DNA from 2 places in the Nocardioides houyundeii genome. Region 2 is predicted to be linked to the other one. Evidence: predicted binding sites of a transcription regulator. Region 2 holds the regulator's gene; the other holds the start of a gene.
The links. The regulator HrcA, encoded in region 2, represses chaperone genes, less so after heat shock. The targets are predictions, from matches to a motif close to TTGGCACTCGNNNNNNNCGAGTGCCAA.

Region 1 (7,743 bases), 520 kb from region 2:
CTGATCTTCGTGATCCGTCCGGTCAGCGGCCTGGTCTCGCTCAGCCTGCGTGCCCCCGACCCGAGCAAGGAGGGCGCGCTGACGCGCCCGGAGCGGGCTGCGGCCGCGTTCTTCGGGGTCCGTGGCGTGGGCTCGCTCTACTACCTGGCCTACGCCTCGGGCCACACCGAGGGCTTGGCGGAGCCCTGGCTGTGGTCCACGGTGAGCTTCACCGTCCTCGCCTCCGTCCTGGTGCACGGCGTCCTGGCGACCCCGGTGATGCGCCGGCTCAACGCGGAGCCCTCGCCCTCGCCCGCGGCCTCCTGAGCAGGGTCAGGCGCTCAGCTCGCGGCGCAGGAAACGCACGGTGAGCCGCATCGAGTCCAGCCACTGCGGCCCGAAGGCGTGGTGCTCGCCGGGGTAGAGCCGCAGGGTGCTGTCGACTCCGGCTTCGGCCATCAGCCGCTGCGTGGTGCGCGCCCACGGCAGCGGGCAGGACTCGTCCAGGGTTCCGTGGTGGGCCAGCACCGGCACCGTGATCCGGTCGAAGTAGGTGCGCGCGGACAGACCCTCGTAGAAGCGCGGGCGGTCCCGGGGGGTGCCGAAGCGACGGAAGAGCCGCTGCGCGCTCTCTGGGCGCTCGGGCAGCGTCCACCGCCGCAGGTTCTCCAGGTAGTCCGAGCTGACCGAGGCATAGACGACGGCCGCCTTGACCAGGCCGGGCTGGGCGACCAGGGCGTTCATGGTGACCCCGCCGCCCATGGAGCGGCCCAGCATGGCGATCCGGTCCGGGTCCACGCTGGGCTCCTTGCGCAGCGCATGGACGGCGTTGATGGCGTCACGGGTGTAGCCCAGCCGTGTCTCCCGGTCCAGGTCGGAGGCCGGGTCGGAGCCGGCGTGGCCGCGGTAGTCGGTGTGCAGCACCACGAAGCCGGCGCGGGCCAGGTGCTCCTGCTCGCGGGAGAGCCCTTGGCCCGAGACATAGCTCGAGGGCTCGATGTAGCCGTGGTTGAGCACCACGGCGGGGAACGGGCCCGTGCCCCTGGGCACCAGCAGCACCCCCGAGACTCGGACGTCGCCGCTGCGGTAGCGCACCTCGTGCTCGGTGTAGGCCTCGTTCTCGACCACGGTGCGGATCCGGCGCGGGCGCTCGCTGCTGAACTCCTCGGCCATCAGCGCGGGCAGGGAGTACGGCGACGTGGCCGGGGGCAGCCGTTCGGCGGCGGCCGACGGGTCGGTCCGAGGACTCGGCGGCACCGAGGCGGACGGCGTGGTCCCCGCGGGGGTACGTCGTGCCTTCTCGGCATCGTCGGTGCACGCTGCCGCCAGCACCAGCACCAGCACCAGGGCGAGTGCCGGCTTCGCAGGGTGGGGCCCAGCCGCGCGGCGGATCATCCCCCAGCGTGCCAGGTCAGCGCAGCGGGTCGAAGGGGCGCAGCTCGTCGGGGAGCCGGCCGGTCGTCATCCGGTCCGCCAGCAGCCTTCCGGTGACCGGTCCCAGGGTGATGCCCCACATCCCGTGGCCGCCGGCGACGTAGACCCGGTCCGACCGGGTGGCACCGATCAGCGGCAGTCCGTCCGGGGTGCAGGGTCGGGCACCGACCCACTCGTCGCGGCGGGCTCGGAGGTCCACCCCGCACAGCAGCGGACGGGCGGCGTCGACGATGGCCTCGATCCGGCGGGTGTCGAGCCCTGCGTCGGCGGGGCGGAACTCCATCATCCCGGCGACCCGCAGCCGGTCCCCGTCGGGCGTGCAGGCCACCCGCTGCGCCGGGAAGTAGACGGGGCCCCGGGGCACCGGGTCGGCAGGCACCGTGAACGAGTAGCCGCGGCCCGCCTGCACCGGCAGCGTGACGCCGAAGGGCCGGGCCAGCTGGTTGAGCCAGGCGCCGGAGGCGATCACCACCGCGTCGTAGATCTCGCCGGCCACCTGAACGCCCTCGCCCCGGTCCCGCAGCGCGTCCACCTGCACCCCGCTGACGATGCGGGCACCTCGCTGCCGCACCGCCTCGCCGAGGGCGGCGACGTAGGTGCTGGGGGTGAGGTAGCGCTGGCCGTGCAACCGGATCGCGGCGCCGATCGCCGGCGACAGCGCGGGCTCGACCGCCCGGGCCTCGTCGCCGGTGAGCACGTCGTGCTCCAGCGGCTGACCGCTGTCGCGGATGTGCGCGATCTCCTCAAGCAGGGTCTTGGCCTCCTCCCGCGTCCGGTACGCCGCGAGGAACGGCCGGGCCTCGAGCGTGGGCGCCTCCACCCCGCCGCGCCGCAGCTCCTCGAACGCCTCCAGGGCCAGGGAGTTGATCGGCACGAGCGCCGACATCGCGCTCTTCCACCTCGGCATCGTGGAGTTGCGCGCGAAACGGACCAGGAACGAGAGCAGCCGGCGGTCGGTGGTGACCGGCACGTAGACCGGCGACTTCGGGCTGACCACGGCCCGCAGCCCGTACTTGAGCACCGCGGGCTCCGGCAGCGGCGTGGCCAGTCCCGGCGTCAGCCAGCCGGCATTGCCCCAGGAGGAGCCTGCGGCGATGCCGGTCCGGTCCAGCACGGTGACCGTGACGCCGCGTTCCTGCAGGTGCCAGGCCGTGGCCAGTCCGACCATGCCCGCTCCGACGACGGCGACGCTGCGCGGCGACTCGTGCTCCATGCTGCGAAGCATGCCTCACCCCTGTGACGGATGCCAGCAGATCCGACACTTGAGTGTCATACGCCCGGGCCGGCCTCGCTCCCCCAAATGCCCGACAGGGCCCCGGTCGTGAGACCGAGGCCCTGCCGATGGTGCTGTGGTGCGGTGTTGCTGGCGGATCAGAAGTCCATGCCACCCATGCCGCCGGTGGGGTCGCCGCCCATCGGGGCAGCCTTCTCCGGCTTGTCGGCCACGACGGCCTCGGTGGTCAGGAACAGGGCGGCGATCGACGCGGCGTTCTGCAGTGCCGAGCGGGTCACCTTCGCCGGGTCGATGATGCCCTCGGCGATCATGTCGACGTACTCGCCGTTCGCGGCGTTCAGGCCGTGGCCGGGGGTCAGGTTGCGCACCTTCTCCGCCACGACGCCACCCTCGAGACCGGCGTTGATCGCGATCTGCTTGAGCGGGGCCTCGATGGCGACGCGCACGATGTTGGCACCCGTGGCCTCGTCGCCGGTCAGCTCGAGCTTGGTGAACGCCTCGGCACCGGCCTGGACCAGCGCCACGCCGCCACCGGCGACGATGCCCTCCTCGACGGCAGCCTTCGCGTTGCGAACGGCGTCCTCGATGCGGTGCTTGCGCTCCTTGAGCTCGACCTCGGTGGCCGCGCCGACCTTGATCACCGCGACACCGCCGGCCAGCTTGGCCAGGCGCTCCTGCAGCTTCTCGCGGTCGTAGTCGGAGTCCGACTTGTCGATCTCGGCGCGGATCTGGTTGACCCGGCCCTCGATCTGGGCGGTGTCACCGGAGCCCTCGACGATGGTGGTCTCGTCCTTGGTGATGACGACCTTGCGGGCCTGGCCCAGCAGCTCGATGCCGGCCGACTCCAGCTTGAGGCCGACCTCCTCGGAGATGACCTGGCCACCGGTGAGGATGGCGATGTCCTGCAGCATGGCCTTGCGGCGGTCACCGAAGCCCGGGGCCTTGACGGCGACGGACTTGAAGGTGCCACGGATCTTGTTCACGACCAGCGTGGACAGGGCCTCGCCGTCGACGTCCTCGGCGATGATGACCAGCGGCTTGCCGGACTGCATGACCTTCTCGAGCAGGGGCAGCAGGTCCTTGACGTTGCTGACCTTGGAGTTGGCGATGAGGATGTAGGGGTCCTCCAGCACGGTCTCCATGCGCTCGGGGTCGGTGACGAAGTAGGCCGAGATGTAGCCCTTGTCGAACCGCATGCCCTCGGTGAGCTCGAGGTCGAGGCCGAACGTGTTCGACTCCTCGACGGTGATGACGCCTTCCTTGCCGACCTTGTCCATCGCCTCGGCGATGATCTCGCCGACGGTGGTGTCAGCCGCGGAGATGCTCGCGGTCGAGGCGATCTGCTCCTTGGTCTCGACGTCCTTGGCCATGCTGAGCAGCTGTGCGGACACAGCGTCGACAGCGGCCTCGATGCCGCGCTTGAGGCCCATCGGGTTCGCACCCGCGGCCACGTTGCGCAGGCCCTCGCGGACCATCGCCTGGGCGAGGACCGTGGCGGTCGTCGTGCCGTCACCGGCGACGTCGTCGGTCTTCTTGGCAACTTCCTTGACGAGCTCGGCCCCGATCTTCTCGTACGGGTCCTCCAGCTCGATCTCCTTGGCGATGGACACGCCGTCGTTCGTGATGGTGGGGGCGCCCCACTTCTTCTCGAGCACGACGTTGCGACCCTTGGGGCCGAGCGTGACCTTGACCGCGTCGGCGAGCGTGTTCATTCCACGCTCGAGACCGCGGCGGGCCTCCTCGTTGAAAGCAATCAGCTTAGGCATGACTCCTGCGATTCCTTTGGGAGTTCGGGGGTACGGCGCTGGCGGGTTGCCCGCGACGGACGATCCGGCTGCCCGGCGGACCCTTCCCGCCGGCGCTTCGGACCTCAACGTCACCAGTCCGTGTTTGTCACTCTCATCATAAGAGTGCCAACGTCATGTTTAGCACTCGACCCCGGAGAGTGCAAACGCCCCCGGCCCGACGAGCGGACCGGGGACGTGCGCGAGAGGCACCCTCAGGCGGGCAGCCGGATCAGCTTGATCCCCCCGGAGAGCGAGCCCAGCGCGGTCTGGAAGATCGGACCGAGCTCGGATCCGTTGGAGGCGCAGAAGTAGAAGTCCCCGTCGCCGTTCTCGGTGGTCTTCTCCGCCGTGGTGCTGCAGTCGCTGTCGGCCCTGGACGCCGCCCCCGTCCCCGGGTGCGGCGAGGCAGCGGCAGCGAGGGCGTCACGGACGTAGGGGTGCGTGGTGCTGTTGCCGCACCTGGCGGTGTTGGCGTCGCCGAAACCGACCGTGATGATGATGGGTCCGGCGTTCTTGGTCTGGGCGGCGATGTCGGTGAAGTTCTTGCAGGCCTGCTTGATCTGCTCGTTGTTCTCGCCTCCCACGCCCATGTCACCCGGCACGGTCAAGCTGAGTCCGTTGCTGTCCTTGTTGAGGACCTCCTGCGGCTTGCCGTCGGTTTCGAAGATGATGGCCTTGCGGACCGTCCCGGGACGGGTGGTCGGGAGCGAAGCCAGGTTGTTGAGGTCGTACCCCAGCAGGTAGCGCGCCGCTCCCTTGAGCGCACTGGCCAGGTGGGTCCTGAAGTTGGGCGAGGAATACTCGTTGCGCATGCAGGCGATTGACTTCACCAGCTGGCTGGCCGAGTTGAGCGTGGGAGTGGTGGCACTTGTCAAGTAGTTGTTGCTGAAGGGGACGGCAACCCACTCCCCCTTCACGACGTCAACCTGGACCTGAGTGTTGACCCGGGCCGCGTAGGCGGAGTCGCTCTCGTTACGGCCCTGCGCAGGCCCGGTGAACGTGAAGTCGTACGGGTCGGTCAGGCAGTTGATGTCGGTCTTCTTGGACTTGTGGATCGTCGCCAGAGAGACGTAGTGCATCAGGGGGTTCATCGTCTTCAACGCCCCCTCGATGCCGTCGACCATGGCCCTGCGGTTGGGGTCGCTCATCGACTGCGTCCGGTCCGCGAGGATCACCACGTCCATGGGGTTGGGCATCGACGTCCCGCAGGACCCGGCGCAGGCCGTGGAGACGACCACCCCGGTGTTGCCCTGGTCGAACCCGATCACCGGGGCGAAGTTGTAGTCCACGAGCTTGCTGTCCCACACCGAGATGGTGTTGCACTTGCCCTGCGTCGCATGGCACGGGACGGCGCAGATGGCCTCGTTGCAGGTCCAGCCGTCCACGCTCGCGGTCTTCTTCTTGTAGTTGGTGGCGTTGTACGGGGTGGCCGCACCCGGGCTGCAGGTGGCCGGCATCTGGGTCCAGTCCGGCACCAGCGGAGACCCGGTCGAGGCCACCACGCAGTAGAGCTTGCCCTCCGGGCTGGAGTCGGGGTCCGCGGCCTTCGCGGTGGCCACCGCCGCGGCCAGAGCCGCAGACCCGCTGGTGGAGAGGCTGAAGGCCGCCTCGTGGGCCGCCATGTCCATGGTGTCGTGCAGGCGCTGCTTGGAGGAGACCTGGCTGGCGATGTCCACCCCGACCGCCGCCATCGCGAAGAGCAGCACCACCAGGACAGCGGTGATCACGGCGACGGCGCCGCGCTCCTTTTCACGGTTGCGCCGTGCGTCGACCAGGCGGGACAGGATCCAGGGAGCACTCATGGTCATTCGATCCTCATCTGCGCGGTGCGGTCGAGGTTGATGGAGTTCCCGAAGAGGTAGCTGATCGGCGTGATCATGGTGTGGGTGTACTTCACCGTGACGACCGCCCAGCCGTTGGACACCGCGTCGGTGTCGTAGTTGCTGCCGCAGGCCCCGCCGGTCGGCTTCTTGCACGACACGACCACCGTCGCGCCCGCGAGGTTGCCGAGGCTCTCGTTGGCGGCCGCCACGATCTGGGCCTTCGTGCCACCCAGGCTCGCCTCGCGCGCGGCGTCGCGGGAGGCGTTGTTGATCACCGAGTGGCGGTTGATCGCATAGCCGAAGTCGATGATGCCGAAGCACAGCATGAACAGGATCGGCATGATCAGCGCGAACTCGACCGCGGCCGCACCCCGCTCATCGTGGCGTCTGGCACGAATCGACATGTTGCTCCCTCTGGCGTCCGGCGCAGGAGTCCCCGGGCAGCTCGACTACCGACGGGTACAGCGCATCGTCGACACACTAGGAACGCGGGCGTCCGGGCGGAGCGCAAACGAGCCAAGATGGCCCGAACGGTCTAGACCTCGTGACCGTTCGGACGGTCCGCTGGAGCGCCGTCGGGATACCGCTCCGCGAGCACCGTCCACTTGTTGGTGCCCTCGAGGTTGGCGCCCTTCTCGATGATCACCAGGTTGTGGAAGCAGTGCACCGCCTTCACCCACCTGTCGGTGTACGACGGCTGGTGCGCCACGACGTACTCCTCGTGGTTGAGACCGTCGATCAGGTCCTTGACCAGGTCCATCGTGGTGCCCCGGGCGTGCCGGTCCTCCTGCCCGCCCCACTCGGGCCAGTAGGAGGTCTGGGTGTCCTCGATCGCGTAGACCGCCCCCTCGGGCAGCAGCGGGAAGAGGATCTCGAAGGTCCTGCGAATGTGTGCCGGCACGTGCGACCCGTCGTCCACGACGACCAGCGGCACGCCCTGCTCCGCCACGATGCGGTGCAGCACCGCCTCGTCGGTCTGGTCGCCCCGGTAGGTGGTGATCCGGTTGCGGTCCACGAACGACTTGTCCTCGATGTCGAGGCCGACGATGTTGGCCCGGGGGAAGAACCACTTCCAGGACTTCAGCGACGCACCGCCCTGACGGCTGCGCGCGTAGCCGCCGACGCCGATCTCGAGCAGGGTGAACTCGGTGTCCCGCAGGTGCTCCAGGTGCCGCTGGTAGTGCGGGGTGTACCGGTGCACGCCCCACTTGTCGGTGCCGAAGTGCTCGGCCAGCTCGGTGAGGTCGAGGTCGGAGAGAGGACGCTGCGTCGAGGGTTCACCGGGCATCGCGCCAGCCTAGTGGCGCTCGAGAATCCTCAGTCGTCCGGCGGCTCCGGTGGCCGGCGTGGTCGAGGCCGGCAGGCCGTGCCCGTCGGTGGGTTCGCCCGGGCCCCGCTGCACCGTGGCGCGGGACACCAGTGGCGCGGCCTCGAAGGCGGCTGCCACTCGAGCCGCCCGGGTGCTGATCCTCTGCTCCTTCGCCCG
Region 2 (7,743 bases):
GGCTGGGCGACCGTGCGCCGCGGACGCCGGCCAAGTTCGGTCTCGCCGCCGTGGTCATGGGGCTGGCCTTCCTGGCCTTCCTGCTCATGCCGGCGGGCGAGAACTCGGTGCCCCTGGTGGGGCTGACCGCGATCCTGCTGCTCTTCACCATCGCCGAGCTCCTCATCTCCCCGGTGGGGCTCTCGGTCTCCACGAAGCTGGCTCCGGCCAAGTACCACACCCAGATGGTGGCCCTGTTCTTCCTCTCCGTCGCCCTGGGCTCCGCGGTCTCGGGCAAGCTGGCCGGCTACTACCACCCCGACGACGAGACCGGCTTCTTCCTCATCATCGGCGCGGTCTCGGTGGCGGTCGGGCTGCTCGTGCTGGTCGCCAAGACCCCGATCCAGCGGTTGATGGCCGGGGTGCGCTGAGACGGACCGGCGCGCGCCTGCGGACCGGCTGAGGGCCGTCCGGGGGAGGCGTCTCGAATCACGGTGCAAAGCGGTGAATTGCTACCGGCCAGTTGGACAGTGATCTAGGTTACTTCCAAGCAGACCGGGCGGCGTTAGATGCGCCACTAACCGCAAGTACAGGGAGTCGCATGCCCATCAACCACGACAGCAGCTTCATGGCGAATCTGCTCCCCAACGTGGCCGTCCAGTTCCACGACCGCGTGGCCAAGTCGCCCGAGCGCGAGGCGTTCCGCTACCCCACCAAGTCCGAGAGCTGGGAGTCGGTCACCTGGGCGCAGGCCGGCGAGGTCGTCGACAAGCTGGCAGGGGGCCTGCTGGCCCTGGGGCTGCAGCCCGAGATGCGGGTGGGCATCGCCTCCGGTACGCGCTACGAGTGGATCCTGGCCGACCTGGCGATCATGTGTGCCGCCGGCGCGACCACGACGGTCTACCCGAGCACCAACGAGGATGACACCGCCTACATCCTCAGCGACTCCGAGAGCCGTGTCGTGTTCGCCGAGGACGACGAGCAGATCGCCAAGCTGGTCAACCGCAAGTCCGAGCTGCCCTACGTCAACAAGGTCGTGACCTTCGACGGTCGGAGCGACGGGGACTGGATCATCGGACTGGAGGACCTCGCCGAGCTCGGCGAGCAGTACCTGGCCGCCAACCCCGGCATCATCGCCGAGAAGGCAGCCGGGATCCGTCCCGACCAGCTCGCGACCCTGATCTACACCTCCGGGACCACGGGCCGCCCCAAGGGCGTCCGGCTGCGCCACGAGTCGTGGGTCTACGAGGGTGCGGCCATCTACTCCCAGGACATCCTCAGCGAGGACGACCTGCAGTTCCTGTGGCTCCCGATGGCCCACTCCTTCGGCAAGGTGCTGCTCTCCACGCAGCTCGCCTGTGGGTTCCCCACCGCGATCGACGGGCGGGTGGACAAGATCGTGGAGAACCTCTCCATCGTCAAGCCCACCTTCATGGGTGCCGCTCCCCGCATCTTCGAGAAGGCGCACGGCAAGATCATCACGATGCAGGCCGCCGAGGGCGGCATCAAGGAGAAGCTCTTCCTCAAGGCCTTCGAGGTCGGGCTGAAGGTCGAGGAGCTCAAGCGGGACGGCGAGTCGATCCCATTCGGCCTCAACCTCCAGCACGGGGTCCTGGACAAGCTCGTGTTCTCCAAGATCCGGGCCCGTTTCGGCGGTCGCGTCCGGTTCTTCATCTCCGGGGCGGCAGCGCTCAACCAGGACATCGCGGAGTGGTTCCACGCCGCGGGCATCACGATTCTCGAGGGCTACGGTCTGACCGAGTCCTCCGCCGGCTCCTTCGTCGGGCACCCCGACGACTTCAAGTTCGGCACCGTCGGCACCGTGTTCCCCGGCTCCGAGGTCAAGCTCGGAGACGGCGACGAGGTCCTGATCAAGGGTCCGGGTGTCATGGACGGCTACCACAACCTGCCCGAGGAGACCGCCAAGGCGCTGACCCCCGACGGGTGGCTGCACACCGGCGACAAGGGGTCGCTGGACGAGAACGGCTTCCTGACCATCACCGGTCGGATCAAGGAGCTCTTCAAGACCTCCAACGGCAAGTACGTCGCCCCGCCGGCCATCGAGTCCAAGTTCAAGGCCGTCTGCCCCTACGCGAGCCAGTTCATGGTCTTCGGCGACGAGCGGCCGTACTGCGTGGCGCTGGTCACCCTCGACCCGGACGCCATGGCCGTCTGGGCGGAGGAGAACGGGATGGCCGGGTCGTCGTACACCGACATCGTGCGCAGCGACAAGGTCAAGTCGATGGTCCACGACTACGTCGAGGAGATGAACGGCCAGCTCAACCGCTGGGAGACCGTGAAGAAGTGGGAGCTCCTCGACCACGACCTCACCGTGGAGTCCGGTGAGCTGACTCCCTCGATGAAGGTCAAGCGGAACGTGGTGCAGAAGAACTACACCGACGTCATCGACAAGATGTACGCCTGACCCAGCACCCTTCACCACCTGTGACGACGGGTGCCGGCTGAGCTGCCGGCACCCGTTCGTCATGTCGCCATTGGGCCCTCTTTCCCACGCCGTGGTGGGATGGAGGCGTGCCATCCGTCCAACTCTCCGCCGAGCCGGTCCCCGCCGACGGCGCCCTCCCGGAGGCAGCCCTGCTCGGTGCCGCCGACCGGCCCTTCGGCCTTTACGTGCATGTTCCGTTCTGCCGGGTTCGCTGCGGCTACTGCGACTTCAACACCTACACCGCCACCGAGCTCGGTGACGTGACCGGCGCATCGGTCTCCTCCTACGCCGATGCGGCCATCGCCGAGCTACGGCTGGCCCGCCGGGTCCTCGGGTCCGTCGACCGGCCGGTCTCCACCGTGTTCTTCGGCGGAGGGACCCCCACGCTGCTGCCGCCGGGCGACCTGGGCCGGATCCTCGCCGCCGTGCGCTCGGAGTTCGGCCTGGCCGACGACGCCGAGGTGACGACCGAGGCCAACCCCGACAGCGTGAGCGCAGCGGACCTGGCGCTGCTGCGCGAGTCGGGGTTCACCCGGCTCTCGTTCGGCATGCAGTCGGCCGTGCCCGCGGTGCTGGCGACGCTGGACCGGACGCACGACCCGCTGCGAGTGCCGCTGGCGGTGCAGTGGGCGCGTGCGGCAGGCTTCGAGGAGCTCAGCCTCGACCTCATCTACGGCACGCCGGGGGAGTCGATGGCGGACTGGGCGACCTCGCTGGAGGCGGCACTGGCCAGCGACCCCGACCACGTCTCGGCGTACTCCCTCATCGTCGAGCAGGGGACCGCGCTGGCGCGACGGGTCCGTCGCGGCGAGCTGCCGATGCCCGACGACGACGACCTGGCCGACAAGTACCTGCTTGCCGACGAGCGACTCTCCGCGGCCGGGTTCGACTGGTACGAGGTCTCCAACTGGGCGCGGCGCGAGCGCAGCCGCTGCCGGCACAACTGGCTGTACTGGACCGGCGGGGACTGGTGGGGCGTCGGTCCCGGCGCGCACTCCCACGTCGGCGGAGTCCGGTGGTGGAACGTCAAGCACCCCGCGGCCTACGGTCAGCGGCTGGCCCAGGGCAGCAGCCCGGGGCAGGGCCGGGAGGTGCTGACCGCCGAGGACCGCCACACCGAACGGGTCCTGCTGGAGCTGAGGCTGCGCGAGGGACTGGACCGCGCAGTGCTCGATCCGGCGGGCCGTGCCAGGATCCCGACCGTGCTGGACCGGGGCCTGGCGGTCCTGGAGGGGGAGCGGTTGGTGCTCACCCGTGAGGGCAGGCTGCTGGCTGACGGCGTCGTGCGCGAGCTGCTGCCCGACTGACCAGGACCAGCCGCCCCTCAGGGCGCGGTGACGAAGTCGATGAGCTCCTCGACCCGGCCGAGCAGCGAGGGGTCGAGGTCCTGGAAGCCGCGTACGGCGCCGAGGACGTGCTTCCAGGCCCGGGCGATGTCCGCCTGGTCGCGGTGCGGCCATCCGAGCTGCTGGCAGGTGCCCTTCTTCCAGTCGATCGACCGGGGAACGTCGGGCCAGCGCGAGAAGCCGAGCCTGCTGGGCTTCACCGCCTGCCAGATGTCGATGAACGGGTGGCCCACGATCAGCACGTGCTTGCCCACCTGCGAGCGCATGATGCCCTGGGCGATGCGGCTCTCCTTGGAGCCCGGCACCAGGTGGTCCACCAGCACCCCCACCCGACGGTCCGGTCCCGGCTTGAAGTCGAGCAGGTGGTCGGCGAGGTCGTCGACGCCTCCCAGGAACTCCACGACGACCCCCTCGATCCGCAGGTCGTCGCCCCAGACCTTCTCCACCAGCTCGGCGTCGTGCCGGCCCTCCACGAAGATCCGGCTCTGCCGGGCCACCCGGGCCTTCACCCCGTGCACCGCGACGGAGCCGGACGCGGTCCGGGTCGGCTTGGCCGGGGTCGCCACCTGCACGGGCGGGGTCAGCACGACCGGTGCACCCTCGAGCAGGAAGCCCGGCCCCATCGGGAACGTGCGCCGCTTGGCGCGCCGGTCCTCCAGGGTCAGCGTGCGCAGGTCGCGGTCGATCGCCACGATCTCCCCGCACCACTGGGTCGTCACCTCCTCCACCACCAGACCCAGCTCCGCGGCGTGCTCGGTGGCACGACCGCGTGCGGGCTTGCGCCAGTCGGTGGCGAGGACGTCGGAGCCGTATCGGTCAGTGGGGCGATCAGTGGAGGAAGGCACCAGCCAACGCTAGGCACCCGGTCACCCCGGGCGACGCCGACGCGCCGGGGAGCGGCTCAGGACTGCCCGGGCTCCTGATCCTCGTCCCCGAGCAGGTCCAGCTCCTCGGGACTGCGGGTGGTCGGGTCGTCCGGGTCCAGGGGCCGGGCCAGCGGGTTCTCCTCCGGCCGCAGGTCCTCCGGCAGCTGGTCGTCGTCGACCCCGGCCAGGTTGGGCTGCTCGGGGGCGGTGCCGTTCTCGTCGTCGGCGGTGGCGTCACCGCTGCTCGAGGGGGCGTCGGGCATCTCGGGGGGCTGGCTCATGTCAGGCGAGTACCCAGCGCGGCCCCGGGGCAGTCACACCCGGGCAGTCGGAGCAGGGCAGTCACACCAGGGGCAGGCGCTTCTGGCTGCGTGGCAGCTGCTCGAAGCCACGTGCGACCGCCTCACCCAGCGCCTCCGCGGGGAACGGCCAGGAGCCGGCGCCCAGAGCCTGGACCACCGGGACCCCGCGACCGGCGAGGTCACGGATGGTCTCGGCCACGATGCCGATCTCGGCCCGCTGCTGCTCCACGAAGTCGCGGTCCACCGTGGCTCCGTGTCCGGGCACGACGACCGAGGCGGAGGTGGTCAGGCTCAGCACCACGTCCAGGGCTAGCGGCCACTCGAACGGCCAGGAGTCCTCACCGTAGGAGGGCGGCGCCGACTCCTCGACCAGGTCGCCGGCGAGCAGCACGTCGACGTCCGGCACGCGCACCACGGTGTCGCCGGACGTGTGGCCCCGACCCGGGTGCACCAGCTCGACCGTGCGGCCCCCGAGGTCCAGGACCCGGACCGAGGAGAAGGGGTGGGTGACGTCGACCACCGCGGCGGACTCGTGGGCATGGACCGGGACACCGGCGAAGGCCGGGTTGCCGCCGACGTGGTCGAAGTGGTCGTGGGTGTTGACCACCGCGGTGACCTCGCCCGCTCCGAGGCCCCGCACGTCACGGGCGATCTCGCGTCCCACCGCCTCGGACTCACCGGTGTCGACCAGCAGCACGCCGTCCGCACCGGCCACCACGACGACGTTGACGTCGTGCTGGGCGTACCGTGCCACCCACACGCGGTGTGCCACCTCTGTGAACTCAGCCATGGCGGCGAGCCTAGTCCCGCGTGGCGCGCCTAGTAGACTTGGCACTCGCGGGCCCGGAGTGCCAGTCGTACCGGTCCCGTGCCCTGCCTGCCCATCAGCTCGAACCCCATCATCTCGACGAGGAGTGACCCAGTGTCGGAGGACCGCAAGCTCGCCGTCCTGCGTGCCATCGTGGAGGACTACGTGGCGACCGAGGAGCCGGTGGGTTCCAAGGCGCTGGTGGAACGTCACGGTCTCGGCGTGTCTCCGGCGACGGTGCGCAACGACATGGCGGCACTGGAGGACGAGGGCTTCATCCACCAGCCTCACACCAGCGCTGGCCGGGTGCCCACCGACAAGGGCTACCGCCTGTTCGTGGACCGGCTCACCACGGTGAAGCCGATGAGTGCCGCGGAGCGGCGCGCGATCTCAAGCTTCCTCGACGGCGCAGTCGACCTGGACGACGTGGTGCAGCGCTCGGTACGGACGCTGTCCCAGCTCACCCGCCAGGTGGCAGTGGTGCAGTACCCCACGCTCTCGCGCAGCACCGTCCGCCACGTCGAGGTGGTCGCGCTGGCGCCCACCCGGCTGCTCGTGGTGCTGATCCTGTCCACCGGCCGGGTGGAGCAGCGGCTGGTGGACACCGAGGGGCTGACGCTGGACGACGAGCTGCTCGCGGAGCTGCGCACCCGGGTCAACGGGGCCGCCGGCGGCCAGCGGATCGCCGATGCCGGAACCGCGCTGGCCGCCCTGCCCGACGAGGTCGCGGAGCCCGAGCGGCCCCTGGTCGCCGCCGTCGTCGACGCCCTGGCCGAGGCCATGTCGGACCACCGCAGCGACCAGCGGGTGGCGGTGGGCGGTGCGGCCAACCTGGCGCGCTACGGCGACAGCTTCGAGACCGCCGTGCGTCCCCTGCTGGAGGCCCTGGAGGAGCACGTGGTGCTGCTGAAGCTGCTCGGCGAGGCCACCAGTGGCGGCGCCGTCACGGTGCGCATCGGAGCAGAAGGTCCCTACAGCGAGCTGGCGGCGACCAGCGTGGTCGCGACCGGCTACGGTGCCGGCCCCGACGCGCTCGCGAGCCTGGGCATCGTAGGGCCCACGCGGATGGACTATCCCGGGACGATGGCGGCCGTCAGGGCTGTCGCGCGCTACGTGTCGCGCATCCTCGACGAGGCCTGAGCCCCCCATGCAGATGACAGACGAGAAGGACGAAGTGTGAGCCAGGACCTGTACGAGCTGCTCGGTGTCGCCCGCGACGCCGACGGCGACGCCATCAAGAAGGCCTACCGCCGGCTGGCCAGGCAGCTGCACCCGGACGTCAACCCCGATCCGGAGACGCAGGAGAAGTTCAAGGAGGTCTCGGCCGCCTACGAGGTGCTGTCGGACCCCCAGAAGCGCGCCTACTACGACCGCGGCGGCGACCCCTTCGGGGCTGGCGGCGCCGGCGGGTTCAGCCAGGGTGCGGGCTTCTCGTTCACCGACATCATGGACGCGTTCTTCGGCGGCGGCGCACCCGGCGCCCAGGCCGGTGGCCGCGGTCCGCGACCCCGCACCCGACGCGGGCAGGACGCCCTCATCGCCCTCGAGGTCGAGCTGGCGGAGGCGGCCTTCGGCGTCACGCGCGAGATCAAGGTGGACACGGCCGTGGTCTGCACCGCGTGTCACGGGGCGGGCGCCGCGCCCGGCAGTACACCGGTGCCCTGCGAGACCTGCCGCGGAGCCGGCGAGGTGGCCCACGTGCAGCGCTCGTTCCTCGGCGAGATCAGGACCCTGCGCCCGTGCGCGGCCTGCCGCGGCTTCGGCACGATCATCCCCGACCCCTGCCGCGAGTGCGGTGGCGACGGCCGGGTCCGGTCGCGCCGCACCCTCAACGTGAAGATCCCGCCGGGCGTCGACGACGGCACGCGGGTGCAGCTCGCCGGACAGGGCGAGGTCGGCCCCGGTGGTGGGCCCGCCGGCGACCTCTACGTGGAGATCAGGGTGGCCGAGCACGCCACCTTCATCCGGAACGGGAACGACCTGCACTGCACCGTCT

Region 1: groL (chaperonin GroEL) is a predicted target of HrcA. The motif match lies at 4,538-4,564, and genes of this name have one in related genera.

What each region holds. Positions count from the first base shown of each region.
Region 1 is NZ_CP025581.1:2,984,144-2,991,886, forward strand. Features, by position in the region: gene C0R66_RS14265 (cation:proton antiporter) at 1-306, shown strand, start outside; gene C0R66_RS14270 (alpha/beta hydrolase family protein) at 313-1,374, opposite strand; gene C0R66_RS14275 (NAD(P)/FAD-dependent oxidoreductase) at 1,391-2,638, opposite strand; gene groL (chaperonin GroEL) at 2,785-4,413, opposite strand; gene C0R66_RS14285 (TadE/TadG family type IV pilus assembly protein) at 4,647-6,236, opposite strand; gene C0R66_RS14290 (TadE/TadG family type IV pilus assembly protein) at 6,239-6,661, opposite strand; gene C0R66_RS14295 (methyltransferase) at 6,793-7,545, opposite strand; gene C0R66_RS14300 (hypothetical protein) at 7,555-7,743, opposite strand, start outside.
Region 2 is NZ_CP025581.1:2,467,063-2,474,805, reverse strand. Features, by position in the region: gene C0R66_RS11860 (peptide MFS transporter) at 1-410, shown strand, start outside; gene C0R66_RS11855 (AMP-dependent synthetase/ligase) at 581-2,404, shown strand; gene hemW (radical SAM family heme chaperone HemW) at 2,512-3,732, shown strand; gene C0R66_RS11845 (DUF3097 domain-containing protein) at 3,750-4,616, opposite strand; gene C0R66_RS11840 (hypothetical protein) at 4,673-4,918, opposite strand; gene C0R66_RS11835 (MBL fold metallo-hydrolase) at 4,980-5,729, opposite strand; gene hrcA (heat-inducible transcriptional repressor HrcA) at 5,862-6,887, shown strand; gene dnaJ (molecular chaperone DnaJ) at 6,924-7,743, shown strand, end outside.